2 regions of the Enterococcus faecium genome follow, and region 2 is predicted to be linked to the other one. Evidence: predicted binding sites of a transcription regulator. Region 2 holds the regulator's gene; the other holds the start of a gene.

Region 1 (7,576 bases), on a different replicon from region 2:
ATGGCTGGTGTTTCAACCGGACTAGAACCATATTTCTCTTTTTCTTATTTTAGAAGTGGTCGCTTAGGAAAATTCATTGAAGTTAACGCTGAAATAGTCAGTGAATATTTAGAAAAAAATCCAGAGAAAACTGCGGATAATCTACCACCATTCTTTGTCACTGCCATGGAGCTTTCACCAAAAGATCACGTGAGTGTTCAATGTACGATCCAACGTTGGGTAGATAGCTCTATCTCAAAAACAGTCAATGCACCTAAGGGTTATCAAGTGAAACAAGTAGCTGCGATCTATGAAGATCTGTATCAAGGCGGTGCTAAAGGTGGAACTGTCTATGTGGATGGTAGCAGGGATTCGCAAGTGTTGACACTTGAAGCAGATGACAATGTATTTGAAGAACCTGTAGTAGGGGTGGCAGATAATCAAATTACTCTTGACTCATTAGAATCATCAGAAGCAGAAGAAATATGTCCGATTTGCCATGAGGGTAGAATTGAAGAAATTGGTGGTTGCAGTACCTGCACTAACTGTAAAGTACAACTAAAATGTGGCTTGTAAAAGGAGCTATTCGATGAAAATTTATACTAAAAGCGGCGATAAAGGAAATACTAGTATTATTGGTGGAGAAAGAATAAAAAAATCTGACGCTCGCGTTTGTGCTTACGGTAGCGTTGATGAAGTAAATTCTTGGGTCGGTAAAATTATTTCAGAGTTGGATGATAAAAAGTTTGAGCTGTTGAAAAAAGAACTAGTTGTATTACAAATTTTACTTTTTGATATTGGAACAGACTTGGCTACACCCATCGGGATTAAAGAAATGATTGTAGGGAAAGAAGAAGTAACTAAGATTGAAACGCTGATTGATTTTTATCAAGCAAAAGTTCCAGTCATTGAAAAATTTATCTTACCTGGAGGACATCCGGTGGCATGCGATATGCAAATTACACGAACAGTTATTCGTCGGGCAGAACGTGAAATCACACGATTGATTGTTTCAGATGAACCTATCAATTTACATGCATACAAAATTATGAATCGCTTATCAGATTTATTTTTTGTACTTGCACGTTATGTAAATCATGTTTATGCTACCAAAGAGCCATTTTATGAACGAGCAGGGAAGGTATTCCATTAAGAGAGGGTTTTAAACTTGAAAAAATTAGCAACATTATTAACCGTTTTTATCGGACTATTCATTATGACAGGGTGCCAATCAAATCAAAATGATCAAGCCTCTTCAAAAGCATCCACTCAAGCAACAAGCGAGGTTGCTAAATCAAGCGCGCTGATAAAATTGACTGATAGTGATAAAGAGATCACTTCAAAAACAGTCACTTACAAATCAGGAGAATCATTATTGGTAATTTTAAAGGCTAACTTTGAAGTAAAAGAAAGGGATGGCTTTATTACTTCAATTGATGGTCATGCGCAAGATGAGAGTCAAAATAAATACTGGACATTCACTATCAATGGAAAAATGGGTGAAAAAGGCGCAGGTGAAACTACATTAGATAATGATGATCAGGTAGTTTTCAATTTGGGTGTATTTAAATAAAAATTATCGTTCTTTACAGCAATTGGGCGATAATTAAGTATGAGAAAATTATTAGTTTTTAAAGGGGTTCTGTTGCGAAGTTTGAAAATCAAACGCGCCCTCTCTGAACTCCAAATATCTTAGGCTGTTATTCCCATTAATACCTTGATTTCAGTAGACACCGAAAAGCCGAAGAGCGTTCCATTTCTTCGGTTCTTTTTATATATTCCTCGAATGGTCTCCATGCCCTTAATCGTGGAAGAGGCTGTACGTAGACTTTGATAAAATTTATTTCGTCGTTTAATAGGTCGATGGTCTTGTTCTATTAAATTGTTAAGATACTTCACAGTTCGGTGCTCTGTCTTAGTATATAAACCCACACTCTGTAACTTTCTAAAGGCGGAGCCAAGAGAAGGTGCTTTATCGGTCACAATTGCTTTCGGCTCACCAAACTGTTTATGGAGTCGTTTTAAGAAAGCATAGGCTGCTTGCGTATCCCGTTTCTTTCGTAACCAGATATCTAAGGTTAAGCCGTCCGCATCAATTGCACGATAAAGATAATGCCAACGTCCCTTAATTTTGATATACGTTTCGTCCATTTTCCATGAATAGAAGGATTGTCTATTTTTCTTCTTCCAAAGATAATAGAGGACTTTGCTGTACTCTTGTACCCAACGATAAATCGTAGTATGACAAACATTTATTCCACGATCATATAACAATTCCTGAACTTCACGATAGCTTAGATTGTAACGCAGGTAGTAACCAACAGCGACAATAATGACGTCTTTTTTGAATTGTTTGCCTTTAAAATGATTCATTACTCTGTCCTCTCTGTCTTTTTTCTCAATTTTACACTAAAATAGATTTTTTGGAAAACTTTGCAACAGAACCAAAGAAGGTATCAAGAGTCACAGTGAATTTATTCCGAAAAGTGAAAAGAGCAAATTTAATTTTACAATTCGCGTATTCAAAAAAAATAGCACAATGGCAAAGATCATAAGAGAGATCATAAACCCCAATGAATGACTAAAAAGAAAAGCAGAATCACATGCCATATCATCCCATATTTCTTCAAGAAAATAAATAAGCGGGAAAAAGGGAAGGAATAGTAGAACATCGATCCAGCACCATTTTTTTCTTCTTTTGAAATAACATAAAACAATAAACATGAACGTGCAGGGAAGTAAAAACAAAGCTTTACTCATAACTAACAAAATACCAGCTCCTTTTATTTTTTTCTCCCCCACATTCAAAGAGTAACAATGGTATGTACTTAATAATAGAAAAATGGATCAACTTGTATGAATATCAGCTGAAAAGATCTGCACCAAATGAAAAACTTCCAGCCAAAACGGACTGGAAGTTTATTTTTTTCTGAAATATTCTAACACAAATATGAAAAAGATGGCCGAAGCTAATAAGCTGATTTCGTAGCAAAACAATGAGATACCAGAGTCGTAATAATAAAATCCTCTAATCTTATGGATAAAATAGATCATCGGACAAGCAGATAAGAGTAAGTATTTATTAGGCCTTTTGAATAAGTAAAAGAAAGCACTGGTCATTATGATAAATGGTATCCAAAACAAAAGTTTACTTAAGACAATCAAATGATCAACTCCCATATTTTTTACCAAGAGAGATCATAACATCTTTATCGTAAAAACAAAATATTTTTTTGCTCATTTTGAAAATTTAAACATACTCGTTCTTATCCAAATATATAAAAATCGCCCCTCATCCATCGAGAGGCGATAAGGGCTCTATACTTTTTGATGTTGGTGGATGACACCAGCATCTTTTTTATTTTCCAAAACATATAGAAAAGACACCTTGAAATCCTTTAGAATTAATTTGGCGAACCAACCCAAAAGGAGGAATCAAGATGTCTTACACTCACCTTATCAAAGAAACATTAGATATTCTAGACTTATCAGTTACTTTTAACGAAAATTGTCTCACAAAAGAAAAATACAAAGGGCAAATCTGTCATATTTATCGTGGAAACTTGATTTATACAGCCCAAGAATGCATCCACTGTAAACACCAGATTGCTTCAGATATTGTGCGTTGGGGTACAACAACCGTCCGGTTGTTAATGAACGATGTTTCTGAATACCGTACCTACCTCGAATTGAAAAAGCAACGCTTCAAATGCAAAGCTTGTCAGCGGACCTTTGTCGCAGATACTTCTGTTGCGAAAAAACATTGTTTCATCAGTGAGAAAGTCCGCTGGTCTGTCGTGACTCGTCTGAAAAAAAATACCTCAATGACAGAGATCGCCGCTCAGAAAAATCTATCGGTCTCTTCTGTTTACCGTATTATGAAGCGATTTTATCGTCCGTTGAATCCTTTTCGGACACCGTTACCTAAGGTACTTTGTTTTGATGAATTCAAATCAGTTCGGGGTGTTTCAGGTGCTATGAGTTTCATCATGATGGATGGACAAACACAGCGCTTATTGGACATTGTCGAGAACCGACAACTGCCTTTTTTAAAACGTTATTTTAGTCATTTTTCACGAGAAATTCGTGAAGCGGTCGAATGGATCGTGATTGATATGTACGCTCCCTATGTATCGCTCGTTAAAAAGCTGTTTCCAAAAGCACAGCTGATTATTGACCGGTTTCACATCGTCCAACATATTGGTCGTACCTTTCGCAATCATCGAATCAAAGAAACGAACCAACTATTAAAAAGCAAAGAACAAAAACACTATCAATTAGGTAAGCAATTAAAAAGATACTGGAAACTTCTTCAAAAAGATGAACGCAAGCTTGATTATACTCGACGCCTTTGGCGACCTGGCTTCAAAGCTCATTTAACAGAGACCGATATTGTGGATCGCTTACTGAAAGGGAGCCCTGCTTTGCGTGTAGGCTATCAGTTATATCAAGACTTTCTTTACGCTGTAAAGGAACGAGACTACGTATCGTTTGAAGAACTACTTACCAATAATATCATGCTTCCCGAAGGCTATCAGACGACCTTGAGAACGTTCCAGAAATTTCTGTCACAAATCAAAAATGCTTTACAACAAAGTTATTCAAATGGCCCACTTGAATGTCTGAACAACCATATCAAAGTGTTAAAACGAAATGCATATGGCTTTCGTAGCTTTTATAATTTCAAATTGCGCATCATGATTCGTCATGGCAACGCATTGATTTTCAACTAAAAAAGATCAAGAGGAACTGATCCACTTGATCTCCAATTATTCTAAGATTTCTCTTTACCAACATCATTTGACAAAGAGCCGCGATAAGTTCTAATTTAACTCAATTTTTTTTGTTTCTTTTGGCTGATGAGCTGTTTTAGGCAATACTAATTTCAGCACACCGTTTTTAAAGGTTCCAGTGATTTTTTCTTCATCAACATTAGGAAGATAGAATGAACGTTTGTAAGAGACCGAATGTCTTTCTTTCCGTACATAGTTGCCATCTTCTTTATCTTCTGTATGGGACTCATGATTGGCGGAGATCGTCAAAGTATTATCTGAATATTCAACTGTCGTGTCTTCTTTGTCATAGCCAGGCATATCAGCAGTTAGTTTGTATTCTTTTTCATTTTCGACTAAATCCACTTTTGGATAACTTGAAACACCTAAAAAATCATTGAATGCTGGACTAAACACGTCATTGAAATCAGGGAACATGTCGCGAATGCTAGGTACATTTGCCATTTTTAATCATCCTTTCAATAAGTATTTTTTATTAATAAAGTTAAAATAAAGTTAATGCAATAGCATCTAAAGTTTTCATTAGAATTCTCCTTTCTTAAATGATAAAAAAATTATATATCAAAAAGAGAAACATTGCTTATGTAACGCTCAGGAATTTTAGCAATCTATGCAAAAAGATGAAAATTTTTTTGCTCTTCCATTAGTACACATTTTTTAGCTGAAGCTGTAAATTTCATGTCTTAATTTTTTTAGTGAGCTTTTATACTGGATTTGTAAGAAAAAAGAAGGAGAGGATCACATATGTCGGATTGGTTGGATATTGCAGGTGGATTTGAGTCAATATCTTGGACACATTTTAGTAGAGACGGTTAAGCCATTTTTTCTTTTGCTAATTCTTCAAATTCCTGTGGGGTTAGATAGTGAATCGAGCTATGGATTCGATTTCGGTTATAAAATCCTTCAATGTAGCTAAGTAGCGCTCGATTTGCTTCTTCAAAATCTGAGTAGCTAGTCGTGTAGACTTCTTCTTTTTTCAATGAGGCATGGAAAGATTCGATTCCAGCATTATCATAAGGTGTTCCTTTTCTACTATAAGAATGCCTTATTTTGTTGGTTTTAAGCCATTGTTCCACTTCTCTTGCTGTGTATTGGCTGCCCAAGTCAGTGTGTAGAATCATTCCTTCTGGAATGTGATAATGTATTTTTGCTTTATTCAATGTTTGAATGACACAATCCACAGTCATTCGTTTTGAAAATGTATAACTAATAATTTTTTTCGTGTGTAAATCCATGATTGAAGATAAGTAACACCAACCATTTTTCTTAGTAGGAATGTACGTAATGTCAGCTGCCCATTTCTCACAGATCGTTTCAGTAGAAAAGTCCTGATTTAAGAGATTCTCTTTTGAAATGATCGGTTTATTAGACCTTTGAGGTCTATATTTTTTAACTACAATCGACCTTAAATTTAATTGTTTCATTAGCTTTTGGACATGTTTAAGAGATACTGAAATCCCTTCTTTTAATAAAACTTGATGGATCTTTGTGGCACCATAGCGTTGTTTATTCGTAAAAAAAATTGTTGAAATCTTCTTTTTCAACTTATTATTTCTGATTTCTGTAGCTGTCAACGGTTTATTCTTATAAAAATAATAGACACTTCTAGGGATTTCTAATAACCGACACAACAAAGAAACAGTGTAATCCTTACACCATTTTTCAATAAATTGAACAAGCGAATTTAGGTTTTCCGAGAGAATATGGCTGCGGCTTTTTTTAAGATTTCAAGTTCCTCATTTAAACGAGCATTTTCTTTTCTCAGTTCAGCTACTTCTTTTCCAGTCAGTCCTGTGGACTGATCAGGTAAATATAAATTCTTCCATTTGTAAATCGTTGCTTCAGATAAGCCATATTCTTTCGCTAACCCTTGAACAGAACGTCCAGTTTGATTCAGTTCAACAATCATTTGTTTAAAATTTTCTTCATATCGGGTCATAAAAATTCATCCTCTCGTAGATAAGTTTAATTTATTCTTGTCTCTACGAAAAGCTGTCTAAGATTTGATACTAACACCAGAATTTGATAAAGTATTGAAAGATACTTGTTTGTGGAGTTTTATTAATGAGCTTCCTCTGGGTCTTGATACGTATCTAGAAGAAAATAGAACGAATTTATCAGGTGGTCAAAAGCAAAGAATAGCTCTAGCAAGAGTTTTATTATCAGAAAGTAAAGTTTTATTGTTAGATGAAGCTACGAGTGCTCTAGATTCTAAAACTGAAATGCGAATTTTTGATAAGTTATTAACATACTCTAATAAGACATTAATAATGATATCCCATAACCTTAACTTAATAAACAAGTGCGATTTGATAATTGATTTAGATAAAAAGTGACTTCGAGAAATTATAATAAAATTATTTAAAAGTAAATTAAAATTAAGGAGGATTAATAAATGAGTAATTTAAAATGGTTTTCTGGCGGAGATGATCGAAGCAAAAGAGCAGAAATAATTATTACTGAATTATTAGATGATTTAGAGACAGATTTAGGAAATGATTCCCTTCGAATGATATTGCACACCTACCTTGGAAATCTGAAAAATGAAGGAACTTCAGTACCTTTAATTTTAAGTCGTATGAATTTAGAAATATCAAATGCAATAAAAAAAGACGGTGTATCTTTAAATGCAAAGCAATCAAAAAAATTAAAAGAATTGATGTCTATATCTAATATAAGATATGGTTATTAGTAATTTCGGTTGCGTCAAGAATTATGTGTAAATGAAATGCCTCCGTACATATAATATGATGCTATTTTTGTATTTACTTTTACTGTTTTTCTTAGGATTAGGGGGAGTAGGT
Region 2 (7,576 bases):
GAAGATGTGTATCAAACAATGCAATTTTTAGAAGCAGAAAATTTTACCAATGTAAGCATCGATTTGATTTATGCATTACCGGGACAAACACTAGAAGGATATCGGGATACTTTGGAAAAAGCTTTGGCTTTGGATCTGCCTCACTATTCTTTGTACTCATTGATCCTCGAAAACAAAACAATGTTCATGAACTGGGTACGACAAGGAAGACTCGAACTGCCTGATCAGGAAACGGAAACCAGAATGTTTGAAGAGACGATTGAAGCAATGGAAAAGCATGGACGTCACCAATATGAAATAAGTAACTTTGGGCTCTCCGGACATGAATCTCAACATAACCTCATGTACTGGAACAATGACCACTATTTTGGGTTTGGAGCTGGTGCTAGCGGTTATCTTGGAGATATTCGTTACCGCAACAAAGGACCGATCCAACACTATTTACGCCCATTACGAGCAAATGAACGCCCGGTATTGGAAGAAGAAAAATTGACACGAAAAAATCAAATAGAAGAAGAAATGTTCTTAGGACTAAGAAAAAAAACAGGGATTACTAAAAAACATTTCTATGATCGCTATCAAAAAACAATTGAATCGGTGTACGGTGATGTGCTAAGGGAATTAGAGCAAGAAGGGTTACTTGTTAATGAAGAAGACCGTGTTTATTTGACACCAAGAGGGACTTTTTTGGGGAACAATGTGTTTGAGCGCTTTTTATTTGAAAAATAGTTTGAAGAATATTTGTTTTTTATCGAAACTTGAAAAGAAAAAGTTTAGAAAGTTTGACAATGAGGTATTGAAGTATTGATATAACTGGATTTACATCAATTATTTAGAATTAGCACTCTTGTGTTTAGAGTGCTAAAAAATGGAGTCTTTCTCTTGACAGGAGAAGGGCTTCTTGCTATATTTATAAGTGAATTAGCACTTAGAATATATGAGTGCTAATGAGAGGTGAGGAAGATGTTAACAAAGCGACAAAACGACATTTTACGTCTGATCATCCAACACTATACGAGTAGTGGCGTGCCCGTTGGTTCCAAAACATTAATGTCTGAGGGAGTCAAGGCCAGCTCAGCAACGATTCGCAATGATATGAAAGCATTAGAAGATGAAGGATTGCTGTTGAAGACTCACTCTTCTTCTGGGCGGATTCCATCTGCTTTAGGCTATCGTTATTACGTGGATCATTTGTTAAAACCTGCTCGCGTAGCAGAAGATGATTTGCTGCTGATTCGTCAGTCTCTAGGCAGAGAATTTCATGAAATCAATGAGATTATTAAGCAATCTGCTGAGATATTATCTGAGCTGACAAGCTATACGACTTTTTCATTGGGACCTGAAATAAAAGACCGCCGACTGACTGGCTTTCGTATCGTACCCTTGAATAATCGACAGATTATTGCTATCGTCGTAACAGATATGGGGAATGTAGAAAGCCAAGTGTTCACTCTTCCCGAATATATGGGAAGTCAGGAACTAGAAAAAATGGTACAGATTGTAAACGACCGTCTAGTCGGAGATCCTCTGATGACGGTGTACCATAAACTTCGTACGGAGATTCCGATGATTCTTCATAAATATTTCCAGACGACAGAAGGGATGTCTCAGTTATTTGACACCGTTCTTGGTCATGTTTTTGAAGAAAAGGTTTATGTCAGTGGACAAATGAATCTCTTGGATTATGAGCCCCGTCAAGATCTTGATCAGTTCAAATCGATGTTTTCTTTTATGAAAGACTCAGACGGACTTACACAAATGATCACTCCGATGGATAGCAATATTCATATCAAGATTGGTGCTGAATTAGGCAATGATTTATTGCAGAATATGAGTATGATTCAAGCAAGTTACGAGATAGATGGTCATGGAAGAGGTACAATAGCCTTGTTAGGGCCTACTAGTATGCCTTATTCTCGGATGTTCGGTCTAGTCGATGTTTATCGAAGAGAACTAGCAGCTAAACTTGCTGATTATTACCGCTCGCTTGACTTGTCAAACTCGTAATGTGAATAACGAAGCTATTTGCAGCTGATCGTTCTCTCTTTCTTAGTAAGAGCAATCAAACAGCTGACTGAATAATGAAAGGAAGACTGTATCGTGAAAGAAAATCAAGAAGAACTAGATAAAGAAATGACAGATGCTCAGCCAGAACCGGAAATCGATGTCGAAGCTGCAGAAGATTCGGGTATTTCAGAAGCTGAAGCGGAAGAATTCGAAACAGCGAAATTAAAAGCTGAGTTAGAAGAAATGGAAGATAGATACTTGCGGGCTCGTGCTGAAATCGCAAATATGGCAAATCGAGGAAAAAATGAGCGTGAGCAATTACAAAAATACCGTTCACAAGATTTAGCCAAAAAATTACTTCCATCAATTGACAACCTGGAACGTGCATTAGCCACAGAAGTGTCAGATGATCAAGGGGCAGGTTTGAAAAAAGGCGTGGAAATGGTCTTGGAAAGTTTGCGTAACGCACTGGAAGAAGAAGGAATTGAAAAAATCCCTGCTAAAGGAGAAGCCTTTGATCCTAATCTTCATCAAGCAGTACAAACTGTTCCAGCGACTGAAGATACACCAGCCGATACGATTGTAGAAGTACTACAAGAAGGCTACAAATTACATGATCGCGTGTTAAGACCAACTATGGTCATTGTTGCACAATAATTGTGCGGATATAAAACTTACACTTTCAATTAAAGAAGGAGACGTTAATTATGAGTAAAATTATCGGTATTGACTTAGGTACGACTAACTCTGCAGTAGCAGTATTGGAAGGAAACGAAGCAAAAATCATCGCTAACCCAGAAGGAAACCGTACAACACCTTCTGTTGTATCATTCAAAAATGGAGAAATCCAAGTAGGGGAAGTTGCAAAACGTCAAGCTGTGACAAACCCAAATACGATTTCATCAATCAAACGCCATATCGGTGAAGCAGGTTACAAAGTAGATGTAGAAGGTAAATCATATACACCACAAGAAATCTCAGCAATGATCCTTCAATATATCAAAGGATTCGCAGAAGACTATTTAGGTGAAAAAGTCGAAAAAGCAGTTATCACTGTGCCAGCTTACTTTAATGATGCACAACGTCAAGCAACAAAAGATGCTGGTAAGATCGCTGGTCTAGAAGTAGAACGTATCGTCAATGAACCAACTGCAGCTGCTCTTGCCTATGGTTTAGATAAAACAGATCGCGACGAAAAAATCTTAGTATTCGACCTTGGTGGCGGTACTTTTGACGTATCTATCCTTGAACTAGGAGACGGTGTCTTTGATGTATTGTCAACAGCTGGCGACAACCATCTAGGTGGGGACGACTTTGATAACAAAATCATCGACTACATGGTAGCAGAATTCAAAAAAGAAAACAGCATTGACTTGTCTCAAGACAAAATGGCTTTACAACGCTTGAAAGACGCTGCTGAAAAAGCGAAAAAAGATTTATCTGGCGTATCAAGCACACAAATCAGCTTGCCATTTATCACAGCAGGAGAATCTGGACCATTGCATTTGGAAATGACATTGACACGTGCAAAATTTGATGAATTAACAGCTGACTTAGTAGAACGTACAAAAGTACCAGTACGTCAAGCGTTAAAAGATGCAGGTCTGTCACAATCAGAAATCGACGAAGTTATTTTAGTCGGTGGATCTACTCGTATCCCTGCAGTTGTAGAAGCAGTACGTAAAGAAACAGGAAAAGAACCAAACAAATCAGTTAACCCTGATGAAGTAGTTGCTATGGGTGCTGCTATCCAAGGTGGCGTGATCACTGGTGATGTGAAAGATGTTGTTTTACTTGACGTTACACCATTGTCATTAGGTATCGAAACAATGGGTGGAGTGTTCACTAAATTGATTGACCGCAATACAACGATTCCAACAAGTAAATCACAAGTATTCTCAACTGCGGCAGATAATCAACCAGCAGTAGACATCCATGTATTACAAGGTGAACGCCCAATGGCTGCTGACAACAAAACTCTAGGAAGATTCCAATTGACAGATATTCCAGCAGCTCCTCGTGGTATTCCACAAATCGAAGTAACATTCGATATTGATAAAAACGGGATTGTAAATGTATCTGCGAAAGATCTAGGTACACAAAAAGAACAAAAAATCACGATCAAATCTTCTTCAGGTCTAACAGACGAAGAAATCGAACGTATGGTGAAAGATGCAGAAGCAAACGCTGAAGCAGATAAAGCTCGTAAAGAGGAAGTTGACCTACGTAATGATGTAGACGCATTGCTATTCTCTGTGGACAAAACATTGAAAGAATTAGAAGGCAAAGTGGACGAAGAAGAAGTGAAAAAAGCAGAAACAGCTCGTGACGAATTAAAAGCCGCTGTTGAAGCAAACAACATCGAGGAAATGAAAACTAAACGCGATGCATTGAACGAAATCGTTCAAAACTTGACTGTTAAACTATACGAACAAGCTGCACAACAACAAGCTCAAGAAAATCCAGAAGCAGCTCAAGGCGGAGCAGATGATGTCGTTGATGCTGATTTTGAAGAAGTCGATGGCGACGATAAATAATCAGTTCACTGAATTTCGAGAGAAGGCCAAAGTTGCTACTTTGGCTTTTTCTTTTGAAAAATAGTTTGAAGTATCGGTTTTTGTTTCAAACAAAATATGATATGATAACAAGCGACGTGAAAATGATGAGAACCAATAGGAGGAAAGCCTATGGCAACAAAACGTGATTATTATGAAGTCTTAGGGCTCTCAAAAGGAGCATCAGAAGATGAAATAAAGAAAGCTTATCGTAAGCTTTCGAAAAAATACCATCCTGACATCAATAAAGAACCTGATGCGGAAGAAAAATTCAAAGAAGTATCAGAAGCATATGAGATTTTAAGTGACCCGCAAAAACGCGCTGCATACGACCAATACGGGCATGCAGGCACAGATCCAAATTACGGTGCTGGTGGAGCTGGTGGCGGATTTGGTGGATTCGGCGGCTTCTCTGGTGGCGGCTTCTCTGGTGGCGGCTTCGGTGGTTTTGAAGATATCTTCGACTCTTTCTTTGGAGGAGGCGGTCGGTCAGTCGATCCAAATGCGCCTCGTCAAGGTGCTGATTTGCAATATACGGTCGACTTGTCTTTTGAAGAAGCGATTTTTGGTGTAGAAAAAGAAATCAAGTATAATCGGGAAGAAATCTGTCATACTTGTGGTGGAAACGGTGCAAAACCAGGCACACAACCAACTACTTGTCATAAATGTCATGGTGCAGGTACGATCAATGTAGAACGCCAAACGCCACTTGGACGAGTGATGAGCCGTCAAACTTGTGATGTTTGTCATGGCACAGGGAAAGAAATCAAAGAACCTTGTCCAACCTGTCATGGCTCAGGGCATGAGAAGAAAGCACATTCAGTTAAAGTGAATGTACCAGCTGGTGTAGAAGAAGGACAACAAATGCGTTTAGCTGGTCAAGGAGAAGCTGGAGAAAACGGCGGACCATTTGGTGATTTGTATGTGGTCTTTCGTGTAGAAGAAAGTGATATCTTTGATCGTGAAGGTTCTGAAATTTACTATGAATTGCCTTTAAGTTTTGTACAAGCAGCTTTGGGGGATGAAGTCCAAGTACCAACTGTCCATGGAGATGTGAAATTGAAGATCCCTGCTGGAACACAGACAGGTACGAACTTCCGTTTACGTGGAAAAGGCGCTCCGAAGTTACGTGGTGGTGCAACAGGCGACCAACATGTCAAAGTAAAACTGATCACACCGAAAAATCTAAATGAACAACAAAGAGAAGCATTACGTGCATTCGCTGAAGCTGGCGGCATCAAAGTTGAAGAACAGCAAGAAGACGGTTTCTTCGATAAGTTTAAAGATGCTTTTGGCGGGAAAAAGCGGAAGTAGTTTTTCTAGTAAAAATATAAAGTAGACTTGCCCAAATTTTCTATTTCTAGTAAAAACGCTAAGTCATTAATAATTAAAAACCAGACGAACAATCATACGTTCGCCTGGTTTTTTTTGTAGTTGTCATGTTTGTACCAACAAAAAAGCCAGCTTTAGAATAAGATAATCATCATAGTTTCTGAAGGTGGTATCGACTATGTACTTGATATCGTCAATGAACCGATGGTACTTTCTTATGCGATGGAACAGGTAGAGCGATTGCTTGTTTGTGCAGGAGAACAAGCGATGCGGCTGGTACAGTTAAGTGAAAAAACAAGAAACTAAAAATGCCCGGTCGTCATGAAGCAACCGGGCATTTTTGGTTTTTATTAAATATTCAATACTTTATTCAAGAAATCTTTTGTCCGTTCATTTTGCGGATTTTCAAAGATTTGTTGAGGCGTTCCGTCTTCTAAAAAGTTTCCGTCGTCAATGAACATGACACGATTGGCCACTTCTTTAGCGAAGCCCATTTCGTGCGTAACGATAACCATCGTCATACCTTGTTCTGCTAACTTTTTCATGACGTTCAAGACATCACCGACCATTTCGGGGTCGAGTGCAGATGTAGGCTCATCAAAAAGCATGATGTCAGGGTTCATCGCTAGAGCACGAGCAATAGCCACACGCTGTTTTTGTCCACCAGAAAGCATTTCAGGATACATATCTTTTTTATCTTCTAGACCAACTGTCTGCAGTAATTTGATTGCTTTTTTCTCTGCTTCTTCTCTAGATTCTTTCTTCAGGTCCATCGGTGCTAAAATGATGTTTTCCAAAATAGAAAGATGAGGGAATAGGTTAAAGTGCTGGAATACCATTCCGATATGTTGTCTCACCAAGTTGATATCTGTGCTTTTATCCATCAAGTGGGCGCCGTCAATAATAATTTCACCGTCAGAAGGTTCTTCTAAACGATTCAAGCAACGCAAAAATGTACTTTTTCCTGAACCTGAAGGGCCAATGATACAGACGACATCTCCTTCGTTGATGGATACATTGATGTCGTTTAATACTGTGTTATCGCCGTATTTTTTGACTAAATGCTCAACTAAGATTTTTTCTGCCATCTTACTTCACCTTCTTTTCTAAAACTTTTGCTAATTTTGTCAATGCTGTGATCAAAATCAAGTACATGATCGCAATGATCAAGTAAACATACGTACTTTGTGTTGTACGTGCAACAATGATCTTACCAGTTTGCAGCAATTCGACTACACCGATTGCGGAAATGATCGTTGTGTCTTTTAATGAGATAACGAACTGATTGACGAATGATGGGATCATGATGCGTATTGCTTGTGGCAAAATGATTTTTTGCATTGTCCGATTATAAGAAAGACCTAAACTTCTGGAAGCTTCCATTTGTCCGACAGGAACGGCGTTGATCCCGCCTCGAACAATCTCTGCGATATAAGCACTTGCGTTAAGAGTCAAGGTGATAACACCAGCAAGGAAGTCAGGAATCGTAAATCCAACGATACCAGGCAACCCAAAGAAAATAAAGAACGCAAGAACCATCATTGGAATTCCTCGGATGATATCGACATAAATACTAGCAATTGTGCGAAGAGCGCGTATTGGTGCTACACTGAATAATCCAAAAATCACACCGATTACTATAGCCAAAGCAAAGGAGATCAAAGTTAGGAGAATTGTTCTCC

Evidence for each region. The regulator HrcA, encoded in region 2, represses chaperone genes, less so after heat shock. The targets are predictions, from matches to a motif close to TTAGCACTCNNNNNNNNNGAGTGCTAA.
Region 1: a site for HrcA is predicted at 5,295-5,321, ahead of PYW34_RS12700 (Hsp20/alpha crystallin family protein). Genes of this name have one in related genera too.

The regions. Positions count from the first base shown of each region.
Region 1 covers NZ_CP118956.1:73,155-80,730, reverse strand. The annotation lists gene PYW34_RS12730 (vitamin B12-dependent ribonucleotide reductase) at 1-555, shown strand, start outside; gene PYW34_RS12725 (cob(I)yrinic acid a,c-diamide adenosyltransferase) at 569-1,132, shown strand; gene PYW34_RS12720 (DUF4430 domain-containing protein) at 1,148-1,552, shown strand; gene PYW34_RS12715 (IS6-like element ISS1N family transposase) at 1,672-2,352, opposite strand; gene PYW34_RS12710 (hypothetical protein) at 2,443-2,781, opposite strand; gene PYW34_RS13085 (hypothetical protein) at 2,899-3,159, opposite strand; gene PYW34_RS12705 (ISL3-like element IS1251 family transposase) at 3,420-4,712, shown strand; gene PYW34_RS12700 (Hsp20/alpha crystallin family protein) at 4,803-5,216, opposite strand; one part of gene PYW34_RS12695 (IS3 family transposase) at 5,585-6,483, opposite strand; one part of gene PYW34_RS12695 (IS3 family transposase) at 6,483-6,711, opposite strand; gene PYW34_RS12690 (ATP-binding cassette domain-containing protein) at 6,776-7,108, shown strand; gene PYW34_RS12685 (bacteriocin immunity protein) at 7,168-7,464, shown strand.
Region 2 covers NZ_CP118955.1:1,016,429-1,024,004, forward strand. The annotation lists gene hemW (radical SAM family heme chaperone HemW) at 1-729, shown strand, start outside; gene hrcA (heat-inducible transcriptional repressor HrcA) at 964-2,007, shown strand; gene grpE (nucleotide exchange factor GrpE) at 2,101-2,664, shown strand; gene dnaK (molecular chaperone DnaK) at 2,715-4,544, shown strand; gene dnaJ (molecular chaperone DnaJ) at 4,695-5,876, shown strand; gene PYW34_RS04880 (amino acid ABC transporter ATP-binding protein) at 6,245-6,982, opposite strand; gene PYW34_RS04885 (amino acid ABC transporter substrate-binding protein/permease) at 6,984-7,576, opposite strand, start outside.